Regions from separate parts of the Arthrobacter sp. SDR-2R genome, predicted to be linked through region 1. Evidence: riboswitches for the same ligand, from Rfam matches in the RefSeq annotation. Region 1 holds a riboswitch; the other holds the start of a gene.

Region 1 (14,189 bases):
GGATTGGACGGAGCGGGCCACCTTGGTGGGTTCGAACCGGTCCAGGGGTGAGGGTTTGCCGGTGTCGATCTGGCAGAAGTCGCAGCGGCGGGTGCATTCGGAGCCGCCGATCAGGAAGGTGGCTTCCTTGTCTTCCCAGCATTCGAAGATGTTGGGGCAGCCGGCCTCTTCGCAGACGGTGTGCAGGCCTTCCTTTTTCACCAGGTTCTTGAGTTGGACGAATTCCGGGCCCATCTGGACCTTGGCCTTGATCCACTCCGGTTTGCGTTCCACCGGGACCGCAGCGTTGCGCTGCTCAATCCGCAGCATCTTCCGGCCTTCAGGTGCCAATGTCATGGTTGTTTCCTTTGCTTGCTTGGGGATTCGCGGCAGGTTTTTGCCGGTCAGCATTCGACGACGTTGACGGCGAGGCCGCCCATGGCGGTTTCTTTGTATTTGGAGGACATGTCCTTGCCGGTTTCGCGCATGGTGATGATGACTTCGTCCAGGGACACGCGGTGGGTGCCGTCGCCCCAGAGCGCCATTTTCGCGGCGTTGATCGCTTTCGCGGCCGCGATCGCGTTCCGTTCGATGCAGGGGACCTGGACCAGCCCGCCGATCGGGTCACAGGTCAGGCCCAGGTTGTGTTCCATCGCGATTTCCGCGGCGTTCTCCACCTGCGCCGGGGTCCCGCCCATGACCTCGGCCAGGCCCGCGGCCGCCATCGAGGACGCCGACCCCACCTCGCCCTGGCAGCCGACCTCGGCCCCGGAGATCGAGGCCTGTTCCTTGTACAGCACCCCCACCGCGCCCGCGGCCAGCAGGAACCGCACCACCACCGCGTCCCGGTCCTCCTGGGTGGCCTTGTCCATGCCCGGGGCGAAATGCAGGGCGTAGAACAGCACCGCGGGGATGATCCCGGCCGCCCCGTTCGTCGGGGCGGTGACCACCCGCCCGCCGGAGGCGTTCTCCTCATTCACCGCCAACGCCACCAAATTAACCCACTCCTGCCAATACCTGGCATCGAACGGGCCCGCGTCCCACGCCGCATCCGTCTCCTCGACCGGGCCGCCCGCGGATTCCTTCTTCAACCGGTCGTACCAGTCAGGGGCGCGGCGGCGGACCTTCAACCCGCCCGGCAGCACCCCCGCCCGCCTCAACGAGGCGGCCACGCAGCCCTCCATCACCGACCAGATCTGCAGCAGCCCCGCCCGGATCTGCTCCTCGTCCCGGGAGACTTTTTCGTTCACGAGCATCACATCGGCGATGCCCAACCCGGTCACCGCGCAGTGCCCCAGCAGCTCCGCCGCGGTCCGGAACGGCAGCGGCAGTTCCTGTTTGGACGCGTCCAGTTCCTGCTGCGCCGCGTCCTCCTCGCCCTCACGGACGATGAACCCGCCACCCACCGAGAAAAACGTCGCCGAATGCAGCACCTCCCCGGCCGCATCAGTGACCGTGAACGTCATCCCGTTCGTGTGCCGCGGCAACACCGTCAACGGCCGCAGCACCATGTCCTTCACCCCGTACGGCAAGGCCACCGCACCGGCCAGGTTCAGCACCCCGGTCTCCGCGATCGAGGCCAGCCGCTCCTCCACCTCGGCGGGCAGGATCAACTCCGGATGGAACCCCTCCAACCCCAACAAAACGGCGGTCATCGTCCCATGCCCATGACCCGTCGCCGCCAACGACCCATACAAATCAACCCGCAACCCCGCCACATCACCCAGGACACCCAGGCCCTTGAGCTCCTCAGCGAACACCGCAGCAGCCCGCATCGGCCCCACAGTATGCGAAGACGAAGGCCCAATCCCGATCGAAAACAGGTCAAAGACTCCGACTGCCATAACTAAATCCTTACTGAAACTGTGGTTCGGTTGGTGTGGCCGGGCTGGGGTGGGCGGGCAGGACATCCTCTGCGTGCTCGGTCGCGAAGACGCCCGCTAAGCGGACGTGACGCTCCCTTAGACGCACGCTGCCGGATGCCCCGCCCACTCCGAGGGTCTGTCACCAAGGCGACATGCCCACGAGGGGCCGGCGGAGCCGGACTTTTCGAAAGCCTGCTCCCCACCGTCTCCCTAACCTCGCAAGCTCGGCCAGGGAACCCTGACGGCGTGGGCCCAAGCACGGTGAAAATGTCCGGTCCGCCGGGCCCGTTAGCGATCACGATCCCTCAGGACAGAGGTGCCACGCCCGGGTAGAGCGGGTGCGCCGAAGCCAGGACCTCGACGCGGTGACGCAGACCGGAGAGGTCGGCGTCGGCGTCGGCGATCAAAGCTTGGGCGATGATGTCCGCAACCTCGCGGAAGGCGTCCTCGCCGAACCCGCGGGTGGCCAGTGCGGGCGTGCCGATGCGCAGGCCTGAGGTGACCATCGGCGGGCGGGGGTCGAAGGGAACGGCGTTGCGGTTGACGGTGATGTCAATGGCGGCGAGCCGGTCTTCGGCCTGCTGCCCGTCGAGGTCGCAGTTGCGCAGGTCAACGAGGACCAGGTGCACGTCGGTGCCGCCCGAGATCACGCTGATGCCCTTGGCGGTGACGTCCGGCTGGACCAGGCGTTCCGCCAGGAGGCGGGCACCGGCAAGGACTCGCTCCTGCCGCTCGCGGAACTCTTCGGACGCTGCGATCTTGAACGCCACGGCCTTGCCGGCGATCACGTGTTCCAGCGGGCCACCCTGCTGACCGGGAAACACAGCCGAGTTGATCTTCTTGGCGATGTCGGCGTCGTTGGTCAGGATGATGCCGCCGCGCGGACCGGCCAGGGTCTTGTGCGTGGTGGACGTGGTGACGTGGGCGTGCGGCACCGGCGACGGGTGCAGCCCGGCCGCCACCAGTCCGGCGAAGTGCGCCATATCCACCATCAGGTAGGCCCCCACGGAGTCGGCGATCCGGCGGAATTCTGCGAAGTCGAGCTGGCGGGCGTAAGCGGACCAGCCGGCCACGATCAGCTGAGGCTTGTGCTCCTGGGCCAGCCGTTCCACCTCTGCCATGTCGATGGTGTGGGTGTCCTCGCGGACCTGGTACGGGACCACGTTGTAGAGCCTGCCGGAGAAGTTGATCCGCATGCCGTGGGTCAGGTGGCCGCCGTGCGCCAGGTTGAGGCCCATGATGGTGTCGCCGGGCTTGATCAGGGCGTGCATGGCGGCGGCGTTGGCCTGTGCACCGGAGTGTGGTTGGACGTTGGCGAACCCGGCGCCGAAGAGGGCTTTGACGCGGTCGATGGCGAGTTGCTCGATGACGTCCACGTGCTCGCAGCCGCCGTAGTAGCGCTTGCCGGGGTAGCCTTCGGCGTACTTGTTGGTCAGGACCGAGCCCTGGGCCTGCATGACCGCAGCGGCCGTGTGGTTCTCGGACGCGATCATCTCCAGGCCGTCGCGCTGGCGGCCAAGCTCGTCGTCAATCTTCGCGGCAACCTCAGGGTCCAGGATGGACAGGTCGGCGTTCAGGCTTGGGGAGGCCACCTGCTCGAAGGCGCCCACTTCTGCCGGGGCGCTCACAGCTCGCCGCCGTTTGCTGCTGCGTATTCCTCTGCCGACATGAGCGGGCCTTCCTCGGTAACGGCCACCTTGAAGAGCCAGCCCGCACCGTAGGGATCGCTGTTGATCAGGGCGGGGTCCGTGACCACGCCGTCGTTGATCTCGGTGACCTCACCGGTCACGGGGGCGTAGAGGTCGGAGACGGATTTGGTGGATTCCACCTCGCCGCAGGTCTCGCCGGCCGTCACGGTGGAGCCGACCTCGGGGAGGTCCACGTACACGATGTCGCCCAGGGCGTCGGCAGCAACGGCGGAAATCCCGATCCCCGCGGGGCCGGATCCGTCAACAGCAACCCACTCGTGCTCGGCGGAGTACTTCAGTTCAGAAACAACTTTGCTCATTGTCTACTTTCCTTCTCTTCAAAACCTGTGGTGGTTGGGCGAAATCGATTTACTTCTGGCGCTTGTAAAAGGGGAGGGGGACGACTTCGAAGCGCTCGGGCTTGCCGCGGAGGTCGATGTCCAGGACGGTCCCGACTTCAGCAAATTCGACGTCGACGTAGGCCATGGCGATGGGGTATCCGAGGGTGGGGGAGGGCTGGCCGGAGGTTACTTCGCCCACCAGGGTGCCGTCCTTGAGGACGGGGTAATGGGCGCGGGCAGCGCGGCGTCCGGCACCCTTGAGGCCCACCAGCTTCTGCCCGATGCTTGAACCGACTCCTGCGGCCTTGATGGCGGCCAGGGCGTCCTTGCCTACGAAGCCGCTCTCCTTCGCCAGCGACACCACGGGGCCCAGGCCGGCCGCGTAGGCGTTGACGTGGCGGGAGAGTTCGTTGCCGTAGAGCGGCATCCCGGCTTCGAGGCGGAGCGAGTCGCGTGCGGCCAGTCCGGCTGGAACCAGGCCGGAGCCTTCGCCGGCCTGGAGCAGGGCCTCCCACAGTGCGGGGGCGTCCAGGTTGGGAACGTAGATCTCGAAGCCGTCCTCGCCGGTGTAGCCGGTCCGGGCCACGAGCAGGTCCTGGACCGTACCGTTGACGGCGATGCCCACCTCGACGGCGGCGTAGTACTTGAGCCCGGTGAGCAGTGCGTGCTGTTCGGCCGGGACCAGCGTCAGGAGGATCGCTTCGGAATTCGGTCCCTGGACGGCGATCAGCGAGGTGTCGGCGGAGGCGTCCTCCACAATGACGTCGAAGGCGGCGGCGCGTTCCAGCAGTTCCTTGGCCACCACTGCGGCGTTGCCCGCGTTGGGCACCACCAGGTACCTGTCCACGCCCTCTTCGGGGGATGGCCGGCGGTAGGTGATGAGGTCGTCGATGATGCCGCCATCGGCGTTGCAGATCAGCGAGTACTTTGCCTTGCCCACGGCCACCGCGGACAGTTTGCCGGCAAGGGCGTAGTCCAGGAACGCGGCGGCGTCGGCGCCGGTCACCCAGACCTCGCCCATGTGGGAGAGGTCGAACAGGCCGGCCGCCCTGCGCACGGCATGGTGTTCCGCGAGTTCAGACTCGTACTTGAGCGGCATCTGCCACCCGCCGAAGTCCGTGAACGAGGCCCCGGCCTTCTTGTGCTGCTCGAAAAGAGCGGTGTAGTTCTCAGTCATTGGAAGTCCTCAGTTCTCAAATTCGGCTGTGCTGTCCTCGAACGCTTCGAGGGGCGGGCAGGAGCAGACCAGGTTCCGGTCGCCGGCGGCGCCGTCGATCCGGCCGACGGGCGGGAAGTACTTGTCCTGGCGGAGCGAGGCAACGGGGAAGGCCGCCTGCTCCCGCGGGTAGGCGCGGTCCCAGTCAGAGCTGACGACGGCGGCCGCCGTGTGGGGTGCGTTGCGCACCGGGGATGCCTCCAGGGTGATGTCGCCGTTGGCCACCTGGTCGATTTCCTTGCGGATGCTGATCATGGCCTCGATGAAGCGGTCGATCTCGGCCAGGTCCTCTGACTCGGTGGGCTCCACCATCAGCGTGCCCGCGACAGGGAACGAAAGGGTGGGGGCGTGGAAACCGAAGTCGATCAGCCGCTTGGCCACGTCCTCGGCCGTGACTCCCGTCTTCGCCGTGAGTTCGCGCAGGTCCAGGATGCACTCGTGCGCCACCAGCCCGCCTTCACCGGTGTAGAGGACCGGGAAGTATTCGTTCAGGCGGGACGCGACGTAGTTGGCCGCCAGCAGCGCGGACTTGGTGGCCTCGGTCAGGCCCTCACCGCCCATCAGCTTCACGTAGGCCCAGGAAATCGGCAGGACGCCGGCCGAACCGAACCGGGACGCCGAGATCGCCACACCGTGCCCGGCTTCGTGCGCCGCCTTGTTCGCGTCGCCCGGCATGAACGGTGCCAGGTGCGCCTTGGCGGCAACGGGCCCGACGCCGGGTCCCCCGCCGCCGTGCGGGATGCAGAAGGTCTTGTGCAGGTTCAGGTGGGACACGTCCCCGCCGAACTGGCCCGGCTGGGCCAGCCCTACCAGGGCGTTGAGGTTGGCGCCGTCGATGTAGACCTGGCCGCCCGCGGCGTGCACAGCGTCACAGACTTCGCGGACATCCCCATCGTAGACACCGTGGGTGGAGGGGTAGGTGATCATGATGGCCGAGAGGACGTCCTTGTTGGCCTCGATCTTGGCCGTCAGGTCGTCGTGGTCGATGGTGCCGTCGGCAGCCGTGGCCACGACGACCACCTTCATGCCCGCGAGCACGGCGGAGGCGGCGTTGGTGCCGTGCGCCGAGGCCGGGATCAGGCAGACGTTGCGCTGCTGCTCGCCCCGGGAATGGTGGTAGCCGCGGATCGCGAGCAGCCCGGCGAGTTCGCCCTGCGAGCCCGCGTTGGGCTGGATGGACACCTGGTCATACCCGGTGATCGTGGCGAGGTCCGCTTCCAGGCCGGCGATGAGTTCGCGCCAGCCTTCGGTCTGGGAGTCCGGGGCGAACGGGTGGATCGAGGCGAACTCCGGCCAGGAAATGGCTTCCATCTCGGCCGTGGCGTTCAGCTTCATGGTGCATGAACCCAGCGGGATCATGGTGCGGTCCAGCGCCAGGTCGCGGTCCGAGAGCTTGCGGATGTAACGCAGCAGCTGGGTTTCAGACCGGTGCGTGTTGAAGACCGGGTGCTGCAGGTAGGCCGAGGTGCGCACAATGGTGTCGGGCAGTTCGAATCCCTGGGCGTCACCCACCGGACCGGCGCCAAAGGCGACGGCGACGGCGGAAAGTGTTGCCGCCGTCGTCGTCTCATCAACGGAGACGCCCACCGTGTCCGGATCGATGAAGCGCAGGTTGATGCCGCGGGCTTCAGCGGCGGTGATCACCTTGGCGGCCTTGCCCGGAACGCGGACGGTGAGGGTGTCGAAGAAGGAGTCCGTGACCAGTTCGCGGCCCAGTGACGTGAGTGCTGTTGCCAGGACCCTGGCCTTGTGGTGTACGGTCTCTGCGATCGCCTTCAGGCCGTCGGGGCCGTGGTAAACGGCGTAGAAGGAGGACACGATGGCCAGCAGCGCCTGGGCGGTGCAGATGTTGGACGTGGCCTTCTCGCGGCGGATGTGCTGCTCGCGGGTCTGCAGGGCCAACCGGTAGGCAGGCGTGCCGGCGTTGTCCTTGGAGACGCCCACGATCCTGCCCGGGAGGGTACGTTCCATTCCCTTTTGGACGGTCATGTAGGCGGCGTGCGGCCCCCCAAAGAACAGCGGCACGCCAAAACGCTGGGTGGAGCCGACGGCAATGTCCGCGCCCTGCTCGCCCGGAGGGGTGATCAGTGTCAGGGCCAGCAGGTCCGCAGCCACGGTGACCAGCGCGCCGCGCTCCTTGGCTTCGGCGATGACGGCGGACTGGTCCCAGACGCGGCCGGAGACGCCGGGCTGCTGCAGGACGACGCCGTTGATGTCGCCGTCGGGAAGTCCGTTGGTGAGGTCTGCAATTTCCACCTCGAAGCCCAGGGCTTCGGCGCGGCCCAGCACGATGGCGATGGTCTGCGGCAGGAGGTCGGCGTCGAGGACGGTCTTGCCGTCCTTCGCAGTCTTGGACTTGTTGGCGCGGCGCATCAGCAGCACGGCTTCGGCGACGGCGGTGGCTTCGTCGAGGAGGGAGGCGTTTGCTACCGGGAGCGCCGTCAGGTCCTGCACCATGGTCTGGAAGTTCAGCAGCGCCTCAAGCCGGCCCTGGGAAATCTCCGGCTGGTAGGGCGTGTAGGCGGTGTACCAGGCCGGGGATTCCAGGATGTTGCGGCGGATCACCGGCGGAGTCACGGTGTCGTAGTAGCCCTGGCCGATCATCTGGACTGCCGTCTTGTTCTTGGCGGCAAGCTTCCGCAGTTCCGTGAGGACTTCAACCTCGCTGAGGGCGTCGGTCAGCTTGAGCGCAGTTTCCTGGCGGATGGGCGCGGGGACGGCCACGTCAACCAGGCCATCCAGGCTGTCGTAGCCGATGGCCTTGAGCATGGTGTCGATGTCGGCCTGGCGGCGCGCGCCGATATGGCGGTCAACAAACGATGTTGGATGCGAATGAATCGTCATGAGGAACTCCAGATCTGGCCGGCCGAAGGTGGCACGGCGTGGGATGGGTTCCTCCCCGCTCTGTATTGGACCTGAGAGATTCCGCGTTGCCTGCTGTTGGCAGGGGACCGCTTGCACCGTCGGTGAACCAGGCAGAAGCCTGATTGCTTTCCAGAGTCGCCTCGCCGTGACGGTACGGGGGCCTGAGAGATTCCTGGGGAGGATTTGCTCCTACGGCGCCTGACCGGTGTTTCGCCGGGAGGACTCTCCCGTCACAGCTCGAAAGGCTTATTCAAATGTGGGTGATTCGGCTCACAAGGTACCGGGATAGACTCGTCCGTGGCAAATCGGGCGGCTTCCGTGCGGGGCTCGAGGGGCACGTGACGCCGTTCTTCCCCGCTTGTGTCGGGAGGGGTTTGACATTCGATCGTGACGGACACCACACTGAACCCCGGGAATGGCGCCGCCGGTGGCTGGCTCAGCGTATCCGGAGCAGCCCACCAGTCGGCGCCTGTCCCATTGCATGACCGGCCGTGGCCCAAAAAGCCTGCGGCTTCCAACTGAATACGCCTTCGACCTGCGGCGGGAGAGCCCTGCCGGGTACATCCAGCAGGCGCCGTAGGAGCAAACCCTCCCCAGGAAACTCTCAGGCCCACGTACCGCCGCGGACAGGCAACTCTGGAAAGCAGCCGGGCATGACCCTGGCTCACCGGCGGTGCAAGCGGCTTTTGCTGCGGAAACTCTCAGGTCCACTACAGAGCGGGGAGGAACCAAATCTTTTGCGGCACCCAAAAGCCGCTTTATCGATGGAGTTCCTCATGGCGATTCATCCCCCCACGTCCAACGGCGAACCAGCCCGCAGCCAAGGCGCTGCCACGGCAGCCCGCAGCGAGCCTCCCCACCTGGAGCGGCAGCTCACCAACCGGCATATCCAGCTCATCGCCATCGGCGGCGCGATCGGCAGGGCCTGTTCATGGGTTCCGGCAAGACCATCTCCGCGGCCGGCCCATCCGTGATCTTCGTATACATGATCATCGGCTTTATGCTTTTCTTCGTCATGCGGGCCATGGGTGAACTGCTGCTCAGCAACCTGAACTACAAGTCCTTCAGTGATTTCGCCGCCGATCTCCTGGGGCCGTGGGCCGGATTCTTCACCGGCTGGACGTACTGGTTCTGCTGGGTGATCACCGGAATCGCCGACGTCATCGCCATCGCAGGGTACTCAAAGGAACTTTGGCCGGCGCTGCCACTTTGGATCCCGGGCCTGGCCACGGTGGGCATCCTGCTCCTGCTGAACCTCGCCACCGTCAAGGCGTTCGGCGAGACCGAGTTCTGGTTCGCCCTCATCAAGATCGTCGCCATCGCAGCCCTGATCATCGTGGGACTCTTCATGATCTTCACCGGTTTCCAGAGCGACGCGGGCACCGCAAGCTTCACCAACCTGTGGAGCCATGGCGGGTTCTTCCCCAATGAGTTCATGGGCTTCGTGGCCGGATTCCAGATCGCAGTCTTCGCCTTCGTAGGCATCGAACTGGTGGGAACCACCGCCGCCGAGGCCAAGAACCCCGAGCGCACGCTGCCCAAGGCCATCAACGCCATCCCCGTCCGCGTGCTGCTCTTCTATGTCGGTGCGCTGGTCATCCTGATGGCGGTCACCCCGTGGACCCAGTTCGCCGCCGGCCACAGCCCCTTTATCGGGATGTTCTCCCTGGCCGGCCTCGGCGCCGCGGCCACGGTGGTCAACCTGGTGGTCCTGACTTCGGCGATGTCCTCCGCGAACTCCGGCATCTACTCCACGTCCCGCATGGTCTTCGGCCTGGCCCAGGAAGGCGACGCCCCCGGTATCTTCAGCCGGCTCTCCACGAGGAAGGTGCCCAGCAACGCGCTGTTCCTGTCCTGCGTCCTGCTGCTGTCCGGCGTCGTACTCATGTATGCCGGCCAGGATGTCGGCATGGCCTTTGAAATGGTGACCACCGTGTCTGCGGTCTGCTTCGTCTTCGTCTGGTCGATCATCCTCGCCAGCTACATCTCCTTCCGGCGCCGCCGGCCGCACCTGCATGCGGCGTCGAAGTTCAAGATGCCCGGTGGCATTCCCGCCGTGTGGGTGGTGTACGCATTCTTTGCCTTCGTCCTTTGGGCCCTTACCACCCAGCCCGACACTCTCGTTGCACTGCTGGTAACCCCCATCTGGTTCGTCATCCTGGGCGTGGCTTGGGCCATCCTGCGGCGCCGTCCCGCCCACCTGGCCCGCTTCGAGGTCTTCCGTGCCGAGCTTCAGGCAGACCAGGCCACTGCCGCGCGCAGCGGCGGCCAGGACGCCGGGGCGGCGGGGCGCGAGGTCCAGCAGGCCGGGAAGTAACGTCCGACGGCGGGTTGCAGCGGCGGCGGTGAGGTGCAGGTACCGCATCCTGCCGCCGCAGCCCGCCGGACGAAGCCACGGCCCGGAAGTTAAGCATGCTTAGTGTCTATCCACATAGGATGGAAAGGCACGGCAGCCTAGCCGCTGCAGGTCGATTTGAATGAAGGTGACCATGGCCCGGCGCAGCAACCCCGCAGTACGCATCGCACAGGAAACCGCCCACAACGCAATGTTTGACGCCGAGGGCAAGCCCAAGCCCGGCGTCCACAACATGCTCCTGAAAGCAGTGCAGATCCAGCGGCCCCTGGTGGTTGGCTACATCCGCAGGCTCCAGAAGAGGCATCCGCGGGCGACGGCCGCGCAGCTGGCGGACATCGCAGAGCGCGACTACCTGCGGGCTGTTGCCGGAGGGGGAGCCCTGGTGGGTGCCACCGCCGTCGTCCCCGGCGTTGGAACCGTGGCGTCGCTGGGACTTTCCGCAGCCGCCACCGTTGGCTTCCTGGAAGCCACAGCCCTGTACGCAACATCGCTGGCTGAACTGCACGGCATCCGTCTGACCAACCCGGAAAAGGCCGGCACCATGGTCATGGCCATCATGCTCGGCGAGGAGGGCACCGCCCTGCTGGGCACGCTCAGCGGCCAGGCATCCGGCGGCGCCACCAACACCTGGGGCAACGCGCTGTCCAAATCCATGGTGGTGCCGGGTTTCGGCAGCGTCCGGAAGAGGATCCAGCATGCCTTCCTCAAGAACCTGCTCAAGCGCCAAGGGACTGCCTTGTTCGGGCGGGCCCTCCCGTTCGGCATAGGGGCCGTTGTCGGCGGAGCCGGTAACCTCGTGATGGGCCGTGCGGTGGCCAAGAATGCCCGGGAGGCGTTCGGGCCGATGCCGGACACCATTCCCGGGGAGCTGACTTCCGCTGCCGGGCCGGACAACCTGACGCTGGAAGGCAACATCATTGGATCTCAACGCTGACGTAGGCCAATCATTCGGCTCCTGGACCGCGGGAGGCGATCCGGCGATGCTCCAGCTGGCAACCAGCGCCAACGTAGCCTGTGGCCTCCACGCGGGGGATCCCGTCACCATGCTCGACAGCTGCAGGGCCGCGTACGAACTTGATGTCACCGTCGGTGCGCACCTGGGCTACCGGGACCTGGCCGGCTACGGGCGCCGCATGCTTGGCATGAGCTTCGACGAGCTCTTCGGGGACGTGCTGTACCAGCTGGGCGCGCTCGACGGGGTTGCGCATGCCGTGGGCGCCTCCGTGGACTATGTGAAGGCGCATGGAGCGCTGTACGACACCACGATCCATGACGCCGAACAGGCCTCCGCCGTAGTGGCTGCGGTCAACGCCTACGATCCAGGCCTTCCGTTCCTGGGCTTCCCGGGCTCGGAGCTGCTGAAGCAGGCCAAGGAAGCCGGGCACCCGGTGTTCGTTGAGGCTTTCGCCGACCGTGCCTACCTCGCCGACGGCAGCCTGGTGCCGCTCTCCGAGGACGATGCCGTCCTGTACGACGTCGATGCGGTGGTCGAACGGGCCGTCCGCCTGGCCACGCAAGGCGAAGTGGTTGCCGTGGACGGATCCGTAATTGCGGTACGGCCCGACTCCCTGTGCATTCACGGTGGGACCCCTGACGCCGTAGAAATGGCGGCCCGGATCAGGGCAGGACTTGAGGGCGCAGGCGTCGCACTGGAGTCCTTCGCCTAGGAGCCTGCAGCCGTACGGCGGGCCGACTCCATTCCAACAATCCGAGCGTCACTCCAGCCCTCCGTGCCGCCGTCGTACGCCTTATCGACACGCACATTCCTTTTCGCACCCCAAATATCCCGAGCGAAAAGGAAGATGCGCAGCGCCAAGATGAATCTGCAGCGAAAAGGAAGATGCGCAGCGCCAAGTCCACCCGGGACCTACAGCAGCGGAAAACTACCCAAAGATCAGCTGTGCCACCGTGAAAATCCCCAGCCCGGCCAGGGACCCCACCACGGTGCCGTTGATGCGGATGAACTGCAGGTCCTTACCCACCTGGAGCTCGATCTTCTGCGAGGTTTCCTCGGCATCCCACCGAGCCACGGTGTCCGTAATAACGCCTGCGATGTCCGAACGGTAGGTGCGGACCAGGTACCCGGCGGCGTCACCGATCCATGCGTTGACCTTCCCGGCCAGTTCGGGGTCGTCCACGAGCCGTGACCCAAAATCGCGCACCGCAGCCTTGAACTTGATGGTGAGTTCGCTGTCCGGATCATCCACGGCGCCCAGCAGCGCGTTCTTGACCGTTCCCCAGGTCCGCGAGGCCAGTTCGCGCACTTCGGGGTCGCCCAGGACCTGCGCCTTGATGTCTTCCGCGCGCGCAATCATCGCGGGGTCATGCTGCAGGTCCTGTGCCAGGTCGTTGAGGTACTTGTCGATTGACTGCCGCACCTGGTGGCGGGGGTCAGCCTGGACGGCACGGACGAACTTCAGGATCTCGATATAGACCTTGTCGCCCACCAGTCCGTCCACGAACTGCGGAACCCACGTGGGGGAGCGGTCGGACACCAGGCGGGTGACGGTTTCGTGGTTGTCGTCCACCCAGTCCGCCGCGCGGTCCACCAGCAGGTCCACCAGCGTGTGATGGTGCCCGTCATGGAAGATGCGCTCCGCCAGCCTGCCCACGGGAGGTCCCCACGGCGGGGTGAGCAGATGCTTGCGCACCATGCCCTCGATGACGGCCTGGACGTCGTCGTCATTCAAAACCTTGAAGGCGCCGCGGATAACGGCAGCTCCCTCCTTGGCCACGCGTTCGGCACCACCAGGGCCGGCCAGCCAAACGCCGGCCCGCCGCGCGATGTTGACGCTGGCCAGCTTCTCCTGGACCACCTGCTCGGAGAGGAAATTGGTCTCCACGAACTCGCCCAGCGAGGCCCCGATCTGGTCCTTCCGGCGGGGAATGATGGCGGTGTGGGGAATCTTGATGCCCATGGGGTACTTGAACAGGGCCGTCACGGCGAACCAGTCGGCCAGCGCGCCCACCATTCCGCCCTCGGCCGCCGCGCGCACATACTGCAGCCACGGGTAGTCCTTCTGCAGCGCGAACGCAAAGACAAAAATCACGGCCATGGCGATCAGCAGGCTCAGCGCCAGCAGCTTCATCTTCCGCAGCGCTGCCGCTTTCTCGGCGTCGCCGGCACCGGGCTGGCGGCTTACGACGGCGCCTGCCGCCACAGTGCCAGGGCGCACCTGCTGTGCGGCCTCGGCGGGGGGATCCTGCCTGGTTGGCCCAGTAGTTGCCTCAGAGTTCACCTGCATGTGCCAAGCCTAGCCCCGAAGGCGGGGGCCGGTCGGCTACCGTGTGTCCATGACAATTGACGAGTCAGTGCCGCAGCGGCCGCTGGTCTTTGCCCATCGTGGTTCCAGCGGCGCATACGCCGAACACACCCGGGCCGCCTACCTGCAGGCATTGGCTGACGGGGCCGACGGGGTGGAGTGCGATGTCCACCTCACCCGGGACCAGCACCTGGTCCTGCTCCATGACGCCAACCTGGACCGGACGTCGGACGGGACCGGGCCGGTGGCTGAACGGACCCTGCGCGAGCTGCACCAGCTGGACTTCTCATCCTGGAAGGGGGTCCGCATTCCCGAAGAGTATGGAGCACGTTCGGAACAGCTGCTGACCCTCCCGGAGCTGCTGGACATCCTCCGCGGGGCGGGCCGCCCGGTGAAACTCGCCATCGAGCTCAAGCATCCCAGTCCCTACCAGCTCAAACTGGAGGACCGCGTGCTGGAGGTGCTCCGCAGCGAGGGCTGGGACCCGCAAAGCTCCACCGTGGACAACGTGGCCGTGACCTTCATGAGCTTCAGCCCGGACTCGGTCCGCCACCTGCTCCAGTCCGTCCCGCCGCAATACATCTGCCAACTGGTGGACGACCTCACCATCCATGAG
Region 2 (14,189 bases), 370 kb from region 1:
CAGCTTGATGAGATCGTCGACGCTGCCCGCCAGTTCGCCGACGACACAGCCGAACGGATGCGCGCCCTGCATGCACTCCCGGATGGCCGCAGCTCCACCGTTGCCGAAACCACCAGCCTGGCCCAGTTCCCTGAAGGGCTGATCAGCACCACGGATGCCATCGAGCGGATCGTTGCCGCCATGGAAGCCGCCGTGGGCACCATGCGCAAAGTCCATGACGAAGTGGACGAGGAGGATCCCACCTCCGCGGACCTCCTGCACGAGTTCATTGCCCGGCTGGAGCAGTTTGCCTGGATGGTGCAGGCTGAAAACATGAAGCCGACCGCCAAGGTCACAGCCGCCGACTCCAAGTAGCCGGCGGCCACCCGCCTGGACCCTTTGGGCGCCTGGTATCGGAATTGATCCGGTACCAGGCGCCCTTTTTGTTTCGCTTGGTTAGGCCGCTTTCGGCACCTTCCGCAGCACGACGGCGGCGAGGACTGCCGCCGTCGCCATCAGTACCAGCCCAATTGCCGCAGTGATGTGCACGCCGGAATCAAACGCTGACGCCGCAGCGTCCCGGACGGTGTCCGACAGGGAAGCGGGCAGCAGGTTTGCTGCTTCCACTGCGCCGGCAAGTGTTTCCCTCGCGCTGTGCAGGGAGGAGCCGGGCAGCATGCCGTCAAGGCCTGCGGGCAGCCGCAGGTTCTGCTGGTAGGACGCCGTCAGGATGGAGCCCAGTACCGCCGTGCCCAGCAGCGACCCCACCTCGTAGCCGGTCTCGGAGATTGCCGCGGCAGCGCCTGACTTCTCCGGCGGCGCGGACCCGAGGATGAGGTCGTTGGAGATGGTTTCGGCCGTACCCACGCCCAGTGCAAGGACCAGCAGGGCTGCCAGCAGCAGCGAGGGGCCGCCGTCGTGATTCCCGAATGCCACCATGGTGTAGCCGGTGGCACTGAACGCCAACCCCGCAGCCACCACGTATCCCGGGCGGACCTTGCGGACCAGCGGCACCACCACCAGGCCGGCCACCACCGTGGCGGCCAGTGCCGGGATCATGGCAACGCCCGCTGCGGACGGCGTCATTCCCTCGAGGAGTTGGAGGTGCTGGGCGAGGAACAGGATGAAGCCGTTGAAGGAGAACAGGGCAAGGATGTTGGCGCTGATGGCCATGCTGAACACCCTGTTCCGGAACAGGGACATGTCCAGCAGGGGGTGCGCCAGCCGCTGCTGCCGCTGCACGAACACCGCCCCCGTGGCCAGGCCGAAGGCGATGGCGCCCAGACCTGCCGCCCCTGGACCTTCGGTGGCAACTGCCTTGATCCCGTAGACAACGGGCACCATGACCAGCATGGAGAGCAGGATGCTGGGGATGTCCACCTTGCCGGGTGCCGGATCCTTCGATTCCGGGATGAGGGCCGGTCCAAACGCCAGCAGGGGGAGCATGAGGGGGACCGCCACCAGGAAGACGGCACCCCACCAGAAGTGCTCCACCAGCCAGCCGCCGAAGATCGGACCCAGGGCCGCGCCGCCGGAGAATCCGGCGGCCCAGATGGCGACGGCCAGCCTGCGGCGATTGGGCTCGGGGAAAATGTTGCGGATCAGCGACAAGGTGGACGGCATCAGCATGGCGCCGAAGAATCCCAGGGCGGCGCGGCCGGCGATGAGCCATTCCGGCGCGGGTGCAAAAGCCGTCGCAACGGACAGCGCGGCAAAGCCGATGCTGCCAAGGATGAGCAGCCTCCGCCGCCCAATCCGGTCGCCGAGGCTTCCCATTGATACCAGCAGCCCGGCCAGCACCAGGGGGTAGGCGTCAACGATCCACAGCAGCTGCACGCCCGTGGGTTCCAGGGCCCGGGCGATGGCCGGCAGCGCGAACGTCAGTGCGGTGTTGTCCACCGCCACCAGCAGCACGGGAAACATCAGGAGCCCCAGCGCCAGCCAGTCGCGCCACGGAGGACGCATGGAAGTGCTGCTTGCCTGCCCGGTTGCCGAACTCTCGATGGAAGTGGTCATGAGATAACTATACCGTCCGGACGGTATAGTTTAAAAATGCGATGGTTTTCCTTATTCCTGCACGGGGGAGGGCATGATGGAGGGCATGCCCCGAAAGCCTGTTGCCCGTGACGCGGTCCTTGACGCCTTCGAGTCCCTGCTGATTGAAGTGGGTGAGCGGGCGGCCACCCTCGATGCCGTGGCGCGCAAGGCCGGCGTATCCAAAGGCGGCCTCCTCTACCACTTTCCCAACAAGGAAGCCCTGATTGCCGTGTTGCTTGACCGCCTGGAGGGCCTGGCGAGCGAGGATGCCGATGCCATGGCGTCGGCAGCTGAAGGCGCCGCGGCCTACTTCATCCGTTCCTCGGTCTGGGCGGATACCCCTTTGGACCGTGCCATCGTGGCCGCCACCCGGCTTGCAGAGGTGGCCCACGAGGAGACGCGGCGCCGCTTCGCGGCCATCCAGCAGCGCTGGCTGGACGAAATTGCTGCGGATGTGGGACCTGGGCTGGCCAAGGCAGTCCTCTATATGGGGGACGGCCTGTACTTCAACGCCATGCTGTCCGTGGCCCCTGCGCCGGCCGGGGGAGCGGCCGCTGACGTGGAGGAACTCCTGGCCGCGCTGGAACGGCTCCGCAGGTAGCTCCGTCATTTGCCGGGAGGGGTTGCCGCGTAGGACAATAGAAAGTTGTGAGGGCTGTCACCGGCCTTCATGATCCAACAAATGAATAGCCTTTGATCTGCGGCGGGAGAGTTCTGCCGGAAGTACAGGCAGGCGCCGTAGGAGCAAATCCTCCCCAGGAATCTCGCAGGCCCCCGTACCGCCGCGGCGAGGCACCTCTGGAAAGCAGCAGGCAGTCTTATTCTCTTTTGGAGAGGTAGGGACTGTTGTGCTCACCGACGGTGCAAGCGGGTCCTGCCCAGGCAGGGAACGCGGAAACTCTCAGGTCCAATACAGAGCGGGGAGGAACCCGAATAGCTGTGGCGTACCCTTCGCCGCCTGAGTAAATGGAGTTCCTTCGTGTCGGTTACCCCAGCCTCCACCACTTTCGTAGACCGCCATATCGGCGCGCGCCGCCAGGCCGACGTCGACACCATGCTCAAAGCCGTAGGCTACGACTCGGTCGATTCCCTTGTGGACACCGCGGTTCCCAAGGTCATCCGCCAGGACACCGCCCTTCGCCTGCAGGACGCCCTCAGTGAGGTTGAAGTCCTCACGGAACTGCGGAAGCTTGCCGCCAAGAACAAGACGGCGGTGCAGCTGATCGGCCAGGGCTACTACGACACCGTGACTCCGCCGGTGATCCGCCGCAACATCCTGGAATCCCCGGCCTGGTACACCGCCTACACGCCCTACCAGCCGGAGATTTCGCAGGGCCGGCTTGAGGCGCTGCTGAACTTCCAGACCATGGTGCAGGACCTTGTGGGCCTGCCCATCGCCAACGCTTCGCTGCTGGATGAAGCAACGGCGGTGGCCGAGGCCGTGCTGCTGATGCGCCGCGCCAACAAGACCAAGCCCGCGGCAGGCGGCAAGACCGTCCTGGACATCGACGTGCTGCCGCAGACCATCGCCATCGTGCTGGGGCGTGCGGAGGCGCTCGGCTTCGAGGTGGAGGTCGCCGACCTGTCCAAGGGCCTGCCCGAGGGCGACATCAACGGGATCGTGCTGCAGCAGCCCGGGGTCTCCGGCCGCGTGTGGGACCAGTCCGCCGTGATCGCCGCTGCCAAGGACCGGGGCGCGCTGGTCACCGTGGCTGCGGACCTGCTGGCCCTGACACTGATCACCCCTCCGGGCGAGCAGGGCGCGGACATTGCCGTCGGCTCAGCCCAGCGTTTTGGCGTGCCGCTGTTCTTCGGCGGCCCCCATGCCGCCTACATGGCTGTCCGCAAAGGCCTGGAGCGTTCCTTGCCTGGCCGCCTGGTTGGGGTGTCAAAGGACGACGCCGGCACGCCTGCCTACCGGTTGGCACTGCAGACCCGCGAGCAGCACATCCGCCGCGAGAAGGCCACGTCCAACATCTGCACCGCCCAGGCGCTGCTGGCCATCGTTGCGTCCATGTACGCCGTTTACCACGGCCCCGACGGCCTGAAGGCGATTGCCCAAACGGCGCACCGCCACGCCCGTAGCCTGGCGGCCTCGCTTGCGGCCGCCGGCGTCGAGGTGCTGCACACGAGCTTCTTCGACACCCTTACGGTCCGGGTCCCCGGACGGGCTGCTGGCATCATCGCCGACGCCGAGGCGCGGGGCATCAACCTGCGCAGCGTCGACGCCGACACCGTAGGCATCGCCCTCGATGAAACCACGACGGCGGCCATCGTCGCCCAGGTTGCCGACGTCTTTGGCGCCACGGTTGCCGAGGTCCAGGGCGAGGGCCAGGGCTTTGGGCTGGAGGCCGCCGTCGAGCGTTCCTCCGACTACCTGCAGCACCCGGTCTTCAACACGCACCGGTCTGAAACCCAGCTGCTGCGTTACATCCGCAAGCTCTCGGACCGGGACCTGGCGCTGGACCGCACCATGATCCCGCTGGGTTCATGCACCATGAAGCTGAACGCCACGGCCGAGATGGAAGCCATTTCCTGGCCGGAGTTCGCCTCGATCCACCCGTTCGCCCCGGACTCCCAGACCGAAGGCTGGCGCGAACTCATCGCCGGCCTGGAAGCGGACCTCGCCGAGATCACCGGGTATGACCAGGTGTCCATCCAGCCCAACGCGGGCTCGCAGGGCGAGCTCGCCGGGCTGCTCGCGATCCGCGGCTACCACCATTCCCGGGGCGAGCAGCAGCGCAACGTCTGCCTGATCCCGGCCTCGGCGCACGGCACCAACGCCGCCTCCGCCGTGCTCGCGGGCATGAAGGTGGTCGTCGTGGCCACGGCTGCCGACGGCACCATCGACCACGACGACCTGACGGCCAAGATCGAGGCCAACAAGGACGTCCTCTCGGCCATCATGATCACCTACCCCTCCACCCACGGTGTCTACGATGGGGATGTCCGCGAAGTCTGTGACGCTGTGCACGCCGCGGGCGGCCAGGTCTACATCGACGGCGCCAACCTCAACGCCCTGGTAGGGCTGGCCCAGCCGGGCCAGTTCGGCGGGGACGTGTCCCACCTGAACCTGCACAAGACCTTCTGCATCCCGCACGGCGGCGGGGGACCCGGCGTCGGGCCCGTTGCCGCCAAGGCGCACCTGGCACCGTTCATGCCGGGCGACGCGAACAAGGCGGCGCACGAAGCCGGGCACGGTGTGGCGATCTCGGCGTCCCGGTTCGGTTCGGCCGGCGTCCTGCCGATTTCCTGGGCCTACGTGAAGCTGATGGGCGGTGAGGGCCTGACCGAGGCCACCAAGTCCGCGCTGCTGGCGGCCAACTACGTCGCGTCCCGCCTGAACGAATACTTCCCGGTCCTCTACACCGGTGAAGGCGGGCTGGTGGCGCACGAGTGCATCCTGGACCTGCGCGAACTCACGGCGAAGACGGGAGTCACGGCCGAGGACGTGGCCAAGCGGCTGATCGACTTCGGTTTCCACGCCCCCACCCTTTCGTTCCCTGTCGCGGGCACGCTGATGGTGGAGCCCACCGAGTCAGAGGACCTGGCCGAGATCGACCGCTTCATCGAGGCCATGATCAGCATCCGCAAGGAAATCGACCAGGTGGCCAACGGCGACTTTGCTGTAGCGGATTCACCCCTGCGCCGCGCACCCCACACGGCGGCCGCCGTCGTCAGCTCTGACTGGGACCGCGCCTACCCGCGGGAGCAGGCGGCGTTCCCTGCCCACCACAAGCAGGACAAGTACTTCCCGCCCGTGGGACGCATCGACGGCGCCGCAGGTGACAGGAACCTCATCTGCTCCTGCCCGCCGCTGGAAGACTTCGAAAACTGAGGACCGGCGCCATGACCGAGAAATACACCGCGCTTTACGACGAGCACAAGAAGCTTGGAGCTTCCTTCACGGACTTCGGCGGGTGGCAGATGCCGCTGAAGTACAGCTCGGAGCTTGCTGAACACCACGCCGTCCGCAAGGCTGCCGGCCTGTTCGACCTTTCCCACATGGGCGAGGTCTGGGTGACCGGCCCGGATGCCGCAGCCTTCCTGGACTACGCCCTGGTGGGAAAGATCTCCGCCATGGCCGTGGGCAAGGCCAAGTACTCGCTGATCTGCAACGAGGACGGCGGCATCATCGACGACCTCATCACCTACCGACGCCCTGCCGCGCAGGACGGCGCCGACGTCTTCCTGGTGGTCCCCAACGCGGGCAATGCCACCGTGGTGGCCGCTGCCCTGCAGGAACGGGCCGCCGGGTTCGATGTTGTAGTGGAGGATGCCTCAGCCCGCACGTCGCTGATCGCCGTCCAGGGCCCCAAGGCCCAGGAACTCCTGCTGCGCCTGGTCCCGGCCGCGCAGCACGCACTGGTCACTGAGCTGAAGTACTACGCCGCTGTCAGCGTGCCGCTCCTGGTAGGCGGCGCCGGAAAGGAACTCCTGCTTGCCCGCACCGGGTACACGGGTGAGGACGGGTTCGAAATCTTCGTGGGCAACGACGATGCCCCCGCGCTGTGGCAGTCACTGATCGCCGTCGCCGACGACAGGGAACTGACCCCGGCAGGCCTCGCCTCCCGTGACTCCCTGCGCCTCGAAGCGGGAATGCCCCTGTACGGCAACGAACTGTCGCTGCAGGGCGACCCGTTCGCCGCCGGCCTCGGCCCCGTCGTCGCGCTTTCCAAGGAAGGCGACTTCGTCGGCAAAGCCGCCCTGGCCGCCAAAAAGGAAGCCGGAGCCGGCAGCACCTCCGGCCGCCGCCTCGTGGGGCTCAAAGGCCAGGGCCGCCGCGCCGGACGCGCGCACTACCCCGTCCTCAAGGACGGCGCCACGGTTGGCGAAGTCACCTCCGGCCAGCCGTCGCCCACCCTTGGCTACCCCATCGCCATGGCCTACGTCGACGTCGAATACTCGGCACCCGGCACCGCCCTCGACGTGGACCTCCGTGGCAAGGCGGAGCCATTCGAAGTCGTCGACCTCCCGTTCTACAAACGCCAAAAGTAAGCCCTGTACCGCACCGTGGCCGGCTTCGGGTCCGGCTCTGCCGGCCCCTGGTGCGCATGGACCGGTGTGTCGAGGCTGACAGGACGTACAGGAAGTGGGTTGAGCGGCAACCGAACCAGATTTAGTTAGGAAATACCCCGTTATGGCTGTTGGAGTCTTTGACCTGTTTTCGATCGGGATTGGGCCTTCGTCTTCGCATACTGTGGGGCCGATGCGGGCTGCTGCGGTGTTCGCTGAGGAGCTCAAGGGCCTGGGTGTCCTGGGTGATGTGGCGGGGTTGCGGGTTGATTTGTATGGGTCGTTGGCGGCGACGGGTCATGGGCATGGGACGATGACCGCCGTTTTGTTGGGGTTGGAGGGGTTCCATCCGGAGTTGATCCTGCCCGCCGAGGTGGAGGAGCGGCTGGCCTCGATCGCGGAGACCGGGGTGCTGAACCTGGCCGGTGCTGTGGCCTTGCCGTACGGGGTGAAGGACATGGTGCTGCGGCCGTTGACGGTGTTGCCGCGGCACACGAACGGGATGACGTTCACGGTCACTGATGCGGCCGGGGAGGTGCTGCATTCGGCGACGTTTTTCTCGGTGGGTGGCGGGTTCATCGTCCGGGAGGGCGAGGAGGACGCGGCGCAGCAGGAACTGGACGCGTCCAAACAGGAACTGCCGCTGCCGTTCCGGACCGCGGCGGAGCTGCTGGGGCACTGCGCGGTGACCGGGTTGGGCATCGCCGATGTGATGCTCGTGAACGAAAAAGTCTCCCGGGACGAGGAGCAGATCCGGGCGGGGCTGCTGCAGATCTGGTCGGTGATGGAGGGCTGCGTGGCCGCCTCGTTGAGGCGGGAAGGGGTGCTGCCGGGCGGGTTGAAGGTCCGCCGCCGCGCCCCTGACTGGTACGACCGGTTGAAGAAGGAATCCGCGGGCGGCCCGGTCGAGGAGACGGATGCGGCGTGGGACGCGGGCCCGTTCGATGCCAGGTATTGGCAGGAGTGGGTTAATTTGGTGGCGTTGGCGGTGAACGAGGAGAACGCCTCCGGCGGGCGGGTGGTCACCGCCCCGACGAACGGGGCGGCCGGGATCATCCCCGCGGTGCTGTTCTACGCCCTGCATTTCGCCCCGGGCATGGACAAGGCCACCCAGGAGGACCGGGACGCGGTGGTGGTGCGGTTCCTGCTGGCCGCGGGCGCGGTGGGGGTGCTGTACAAGGAACAGGCCTCGATCTCCGGGGCCGAGGTCGGCTGCCAGGGCGAGGTGGGGTCGGCGTCCTCGATGGCGGCCGCGGGCCTGGCCGAGGTCATGGGCGGGACCCCGGCGCAGGTGGAGAACGCCGCGGAAATCGCGATGGAACACAACCTGGGCCTGACCTGCGACCCGATCGGCGGGCTGGTCCAGGTCCCCTGCATCGAACGGAACGCGATCGCGGCCGCGAAAGCGATCAACGCCGCGAAAATGGCGCTCTGGGGCGACGGCACCCACCGCGTGTCCCTGGACGAAGTCATCATCACCATGCGCGAAACCGGCAAGGACATGTCCTCCAAATACAAAGAAACCGCCATGGGCGGCCTCGCCGTCAACGTCGTCGAATGCTGATCCCCACCTGGCAACGCGACGCCACAGGCCACGCGGAGACCATCGCTTAGTTATGCGCCGCGGCCCACCAGTTCAGGCTGGCCGCAAACACCAGCCATGACACGTAGGGCAGCAGGAGCAGCCCGGCCGTGCGGCTGATGGGACCAAAATACACAACGGTTACTGCGACGGCGGCGATCAGGGCAAGGATGATGGCCAGCCCCAGCCACAGGGCCGGCGTGCCAAGGGCGGGGTAAAGGGCGAAAAACGCGGGGGTCCAGGCAAGATTGAGGACCAGCTGGACGGCGTAGGCGGCCATTGCCGGACGCGTCCTGCTGGTCCGCCGGCGCCAGACCAGCCACGCTGCGACAGCCATTGCCGCATAGAGGACGGTCCAGACGGGACCAAACACGCCGTTGGGCGGGGACCAGGGCGCCTTGTCTGCGGTGGCGTACCAGCCGGAGACATTGGCCGCCGAGGCCAGGCCGCCCAGCGCCGCCACCAACAGTGACGCCACCAGGAATCCGATAAGCGCGGCCACCTGCACCCCGGCGCTGTAGGGCTGTCCGTCGCTCCCCGTGCGGGCTGTAGTCTCTTCCCCATCCGGCCTCATGCCTACACCCTTGTTGACCGCCAACAGCGACGTCAAGCGGGCATTCTGAACGCGGATGCCGCCCGTGCACCGCCGGTCGGCGAAAAGCCGGAAGCACATCAGGCTTTAGACTTGAGGCTGCATGTCCGCACGCACCCAGAACTACCGAAACCGCGCACAGACCCGATTGGACAAGGCCCCCTTGCGACAATTCACCGCACGTTTTGCCACCGCCGAGGAAATTGAAAACTGGGACAAGCACGTCACGGCCAATCCGAACGGCGGCAATATGCTGCAGTCCGCCGCCTATGCATCGGTCAAGAACGGAAGCGGCTGGAAAGTCCGGTTCCTGGTGCTGGAAAGCCCCGGAAACTCCAGCTACAACCTGGTGCTGGAGAAGAGCTTCCCCGTCCTGGGACGGTTGTGGTACCTGATCAAGGGCCCCGACCTGGCCGATGCAGCGGACCTCGGCCCCGTCCTTGAATCCGTTGCCGCGTTTGTCCGCGGCAGGAAGCTGAATGTCTTCACCATCAAAGTGGAACCGGACATTATCGACTCCGACGAGGTGCAGAAGGAACTGCGCGCGGCCAACCTGGTGAAAGCGCCCAATATCCAGTCCAACGACTCCACCGCCCTGCTGGATATCTCCGGCTCCGAAGAGGCAGTATTCAAAGCCATCTCCTCGCGCGCCCGCAATGCCATCCGGCGTGCCGAACGCGAAGGCTGCCAGGTGGTCCGGCAGGAACCCGGACCTGAAACCTACCGCGCCCTGTACGACCTGATGGTCAACACCGTCAGCGCCAAGGGATCCATGCCCCTGCGCAGCTACGATTACTACGCACAGTTCTGGGATGAGTTCAGCAACCGCGGCCAGGGCAACTTCTTCTTCACCTACGAGGACGGAAAGCCCAGCGTGGGCGCATTCGTCATCAACTACGGTGCCAAGGCAACCTACAAGGACGGCGGTTCCACCCAGAACCGCAAACAGTACGGTGACTCGCACCTGGTCCAGTGGGCGGCCATCCGCCGGATGCAGGAACTCGGCTGCACCGAGTACGACTTCTGCGGCACGCCTCCAGCTGCGCGCATCAAGGACAAGACCCACAACCTTTACGGAATGGGCATGTTCAAGACCAGCTTCACCAAGACAGTGACCGACTTCGTGGGCTGCCACGACTACGTCCTGTCCCCGCTGCGGCACCGGCTTTGGGTCAAAGGCGGCGAAAAGATCTTCCGCCGGATTGAAACCGCACGGACCGGCCAGCAGTTCTACTAACCTGCAGCCGCCAGACCCGCAAAGCTCCCGCGACCCCCGCCGGACCAGCACGCCCGCGTGCCGGCCGCCCCGAACACCGCCCGCCCATCGCGCGCCCACCAGGCCGCGAAGAGTCCAGAAGAAGGTCACCCCTTGAATCCAGTTTCCGCCGCTACCGGGCTTGAATACGCCAACCTCAGCGACGCCGACTTTGAGGCCTTCGCCCTGAAGCACCCGCAGAACAGTTTCCTGCAGTCCATTGATTTTGCCCGTTTCCAGCGAGCACGCGGCCAGCAGGTGGAACTCTTCGGGGTCCGGCGCAACGGGGAACTCGTGGCGGCAGGAAAGCTCAACTACACCACAAACCGCCTCGGCTACACCGTCTGTGAATGCGCCAAGGGCCCCCTTATGGACTACACGGACCGGAACCTGGTGGGCGCCGTCGTCGAGCTTCTCCGCAAGCACGCGGCAGGCCGCAAAGCCGCTGAACTGCGGATCTCGCCGAACGTCAGGTACATCGCCCGGGACGCCGACGGCGCCGAGCACCCCGACGTCGAGGACAACCGGCCCCTGGTGGCCGACCTGGAACGGCTGGGGTTCGAGCACCAGGGCCTGGACATGAACTTCGTCAACGTCAACTGGATGTTCATCAAGAACCTGGTGGGCATCCAGGACGCCGAAGAACTGATCATGAGCACCAGCTACCGGACGCGCAAAGCCATCCGCAAAGCGGAAAAGAACGGCGTCTTCCTGGAACAGGCCACCCTGGACACCCTGGACGACTTCTACGGGGCCCTGAGCCGGGCCGGTGACGAAAAAGGATTCGTCTACCGCGAACGCGCCTACTACGAACACCTGCTCCGGACCACCACCCCGGAATTCACCAAGCTGATGATGGCGAAGATCGACATCCCGGCCTACCGGAAATCCATCACTGAGCGCCTGGCAACGGAGTCAGCCACCGCAGCAGATCTCCGCCGTGAGGTGGAGGAGACCGGCAGCAAAAAGAAGGCCAACCGGCTCAAAGTGGTACAGGACCTGGTGGACAGCTACGAGCGGAGCCTGAAGGACATCGAAAGGTTCCCCGACTCCGTGGGGACGGCCACCGTGGCAGCCATCCACTTCGTTTGCTACGGCGATGAGGTGGTGTGCGTCATCGGCGGCACCGTCCAGGACTACATCTACTTCAACGGCGCAACCTCCCTGTACTGGGGAATGATGCTGCATGCCCTCGAGAAGGGATACCCGCGGTACAACTTCTACGGCACCTTCGGCATCTCCGGCCAGGACGAGGAAGGCCACGGCGGCTACGAATTCAAGAAGGGCTTTGGCGGTGAAGTGGTCCAGCTGGTGGGAGACTTCGTCGTGCCGGTGCGGCCCGCCGTCTTCCATGCCAACAGGCTCGCCAGGTCCGCTGCGGCCGCCGCCCGCACGCTGCTGGGCAAGTTGCCGCTGAAGCGTGCAGCCTGACCGTCCATAAACCGCGTACAGGGAGGAAGCGGGCATGACCGAACGGCACGAACGGCCAGGGCACAGGCCAAAGACTGACGGCCTGCCCAAGACTGAACCGCTGACCCCTGCGCAGCTTCGGCAGGACGCTGCCGCCAAGAGGATGCTGCGCCGCCTGGTGCAGGGCGAGAATCCACCAACCGCCCCGTTGAGCATCGTGGACCGGCTGGCGGGGAGTCCCTACGCCAACCCCACCATCCAGGTGGGTGGCGTGGACACCTCCGCCCGGAAGACCCTGGATTTCGCCCTGCACCTGGCCGAGACCATGTTCCGGTATGGCGCCGGCGCCCTGGAAGTGGAAACCAGCATCATTGCCGTCACCGCGGCCCTGGGGCTGAAAAACATCGAGGTGGACATCACCAACCAGTCCGTGGGTATCAACTACGCACCCAAGGACCAGACGCCGATCGCCCTGCTGCGCGTGGTGCGCTCCTGGACCAACAACTATGCGGGCCTGGCCAAGGTGCACCAACTGGTCACGGACATCGTGGCCGGCGGCGTGGGCCGGGATGAGGCGATCCGCCGGCTGAACGAGGCCATCACCAGCCCGAAACCCTATCCGCGCTGGATGGTCACGGCCGCCTTCGGCATCTTCGCCGCCGTGTTCGTTGGCGTGCTGGGCGGCGGTCCGGTGTCCTCGGCAGTTGCGTTCGTGGCCAATATCGGCATCAGCCTGCTGGCCCGGCAGCTGGGACGCTGGCGCGTACCGGACTTCTTCATCACCGCCAGCTGCTCTTTCGTGGTCACCATGCTGGCGCTGCTGCTCTGGCAGTTCGGGCTCACCGCATCGCCGTCCATCGTGGTGGTGGGCGGCATCCTGCTGCTCCTTCCCACCGGGCGCCTGGTGTCCTCCGTGCAGGATGCCATCAACGGCTTCCCGGTGACGGCGGCCGGACGGTTCCTGTCCACGCTGCTGACGTTCGGCGCCATCGTGGCAGGGATCGCTGTTGCCTTCGTGGTGGGGGAGCTGACCGGGCTGCAGCGCATCGACGTTACCCAGACCTTCCCGCCCGCCTACGATCTGTGGGTCCTCATCATCTTCGTAGCCGCCGCCGTGATGGCCATCGGCATTACGGAACAGACCACCTGGAAGCTCCTGCTGCCAACCGCAGCCGTAGGCGTGGCGGGCTACCTGGTGCTGCTGGGCTGCGGCCTGCTGGGCATCGGGGACCGTTTCGCCCCTGCCATGGCCGCCGTCGTCATTGGCCTGCTGGCACGGGTGGTGGCGCTGCGGATGGGTGCGCCGCAGCTGGTGGTGGCAGTTCCCGCAGCCCTGATCCTGCTGCCCGGCCTCACGATATTCCGGTCCATGTACGTCCTCACCGTTGAGGAGTCCGAGATCGTGGCCGGCGCCGGAGGAATGCTCAGCGCCGGTGCCATCGTGCTGGGAACGGCCGGCGGCATCGTCCTGGGCGACGTGCTGGCCCGGCCCCTGACCCGCAGCCTGGCAAGCAACGAGCGGCGCCGGGCGCGCCGCCGCTAGATCTGGCCGACCGGGAGCTTTTTCTCGGCCTGGAACACGTCCTCCACGCGGCCCTGCGCCCAGTAACCGGAGAGGGACACCTGCCGGCGATCCAGGCCGCGCTGCTTGAAGAAGATTTCGCGGAGGGCCTTCATATAGCCGCGTTCGCCATGTGCAAACACATCCACGGTGCCGGTGGGCCATTCGGCCTCCGCCACCGCCCTGACAAGCAGGTCGCTGGCACCTGCCGGTGTGCCGTTGCGGGCCAGCCAGGTAATCTCCAGCCCGGGAGGGGCGGAAACAGGCTGGATGTCGGCCTCGGAACCTACCTCCAGGAAGGCAAGCCCGGTTGCCTCCGCGGGCAGGGCCTCGATGCATGCGGCGATGGCAGGAAGCGCTGCCTCATCACCGGCGAACAGGTACCAGTCGGCCTCGGGGTTGGGGTTGTAGGCGCCGCCGGGTCCGGTGAAGGTCAGTGTCTCGCCCGGCTGTGCCCCTGCCGCCCATGGACCCGCCAGGCCCTCGTCGCCGTGGACCACGAAGTCGATGGCGAGTTCGCTCGCCTCCGGATCCACCCAGCGCAGCGTATAGGTGCGGGTGAACGGCCACTGCTCGCGCGGCATGGTTTCCCGGACGGCCCACAGGTCCAGCGGGGAGGGGTAGTCAACCCCGGGCTGCGGGAAAACGATCTTCACGTACCGGTCCACGAAGCCGTTGTTGGCGAAGTCGCTGAAGCCCTCCCCGCCGGCCACGATCCGGACCATGTGCGGGGACAGCTGTTCCTTGCGCAGCACGG

The links. A riboswitch is a leader RNA that binds a small molecule or an ion and turns the genes downstream of it on or off. The one in region 1 is predicted to bind glycine.
Region 2: another riboswitch for glycine. It lies ahead of gcvP (aminomethyl-transferring glycine dehydrogenase); the one in region 1 lies ahead of AC3ANU_RS20425 (amino acid permease).

What each region holds. Positions count from the first base shown of each region.
Region 1 is NZ_CM173231.1:4,416,695-4,430,883, reverse strand. Features, by position in the region: gene lipA (lipoyl synthase) at 1-336, opposite strand, end outside; gene AC3ANU_RS20450 (L-serine ammonia-lyase) at 384-1,823, opposite strand; gene glyA (serine hydroxymethyltransferase) at 2,150-3,472, opposite strand; gene gcvH (glycine cleavage system protein GcvH) at 3,469-3,852, opposite strand; gene gcvT (glycine cleavage system aminomethyltransferase GcvT) at 3,902-5,050, opposite strand; gene gcvP (aminomethyl-transferring glycine dehydrogenase) at 5,060-7,933, opposite strand; glycine riboswitch at 8,094-8,194, opposite strand; glycine riboswitch at 8,486-8,584, shown strand; glycine riboswitch at 8,585-8,680, shown strand; partial or broken gene AC3ANU_RS20425 (amino acid permease) at 8,731-10,271, shown strand; gene AC3ANU_RS20420 (hypothetical protein) at 10,444-11,244, shown strand; gene AC3ANU_RS20415 (LamB/YcsF family protein) at 11,228-11,977, shown strand; gene AC3ANU_RS20410 (DUF445 domain-containing protein) at 12,194-13,555, opposite strand; gene AC3ANU_RS20405 (glycerophosphodiester phosphodiesterase) at 13,605-14,189, shown strand, end outside.
Region 2 is NZ_CM173231.1:4,045,872-4,060,060, reverse strand. Features, by position in the region: gene AC3ANU_RS18735 (Dps family protein) at 1-354, shown strand, start outside; gene AC3ANU_RS18730 (MFS transporter) at 436-1,995, opposite strand; gene AC3ANU_RS18725 (TetR/AcrR family transcriptional regulator) at 2,081-2,617, shown strand; glycine riboswitch at 2,711-2,808, shown strand; glycine riboswitch at 2,835-2,942, shown strand; gene gcvP (aminomethyl-transferring glycine dehydrogenase) at 2,996-5,854, shown strand; gene gcvT (glycine cleavage system aminomethyltransferase GcvT) at 5,866-7,014, shown strand; gene AC3ANU_RS18710 (L-serine ammonia-lyase) at 7,157-8,596, shown strand; gene AC3ANU_RS18705 (TspO/MBR family protein) at 8,643-9,188, opposite strand; gene AC3ANU_RS18700 (lipid II:glycine glycyltransferase FemX) at 9,310-10,443, shown strand; gene AC3ANU_RS18695 (peptidoglycan bridge formation glycyltransferase FemA/FemB family protein) at 10,576-11,892, shown strand; gene AC3ANU_RS18690 (threonine/serine exporter family protein) at 11,927-13,414, shown strand; gene AC3ANU_RS18685 (siderophore-interacting protein) at 13,411-14,189, opposite strand, start outside.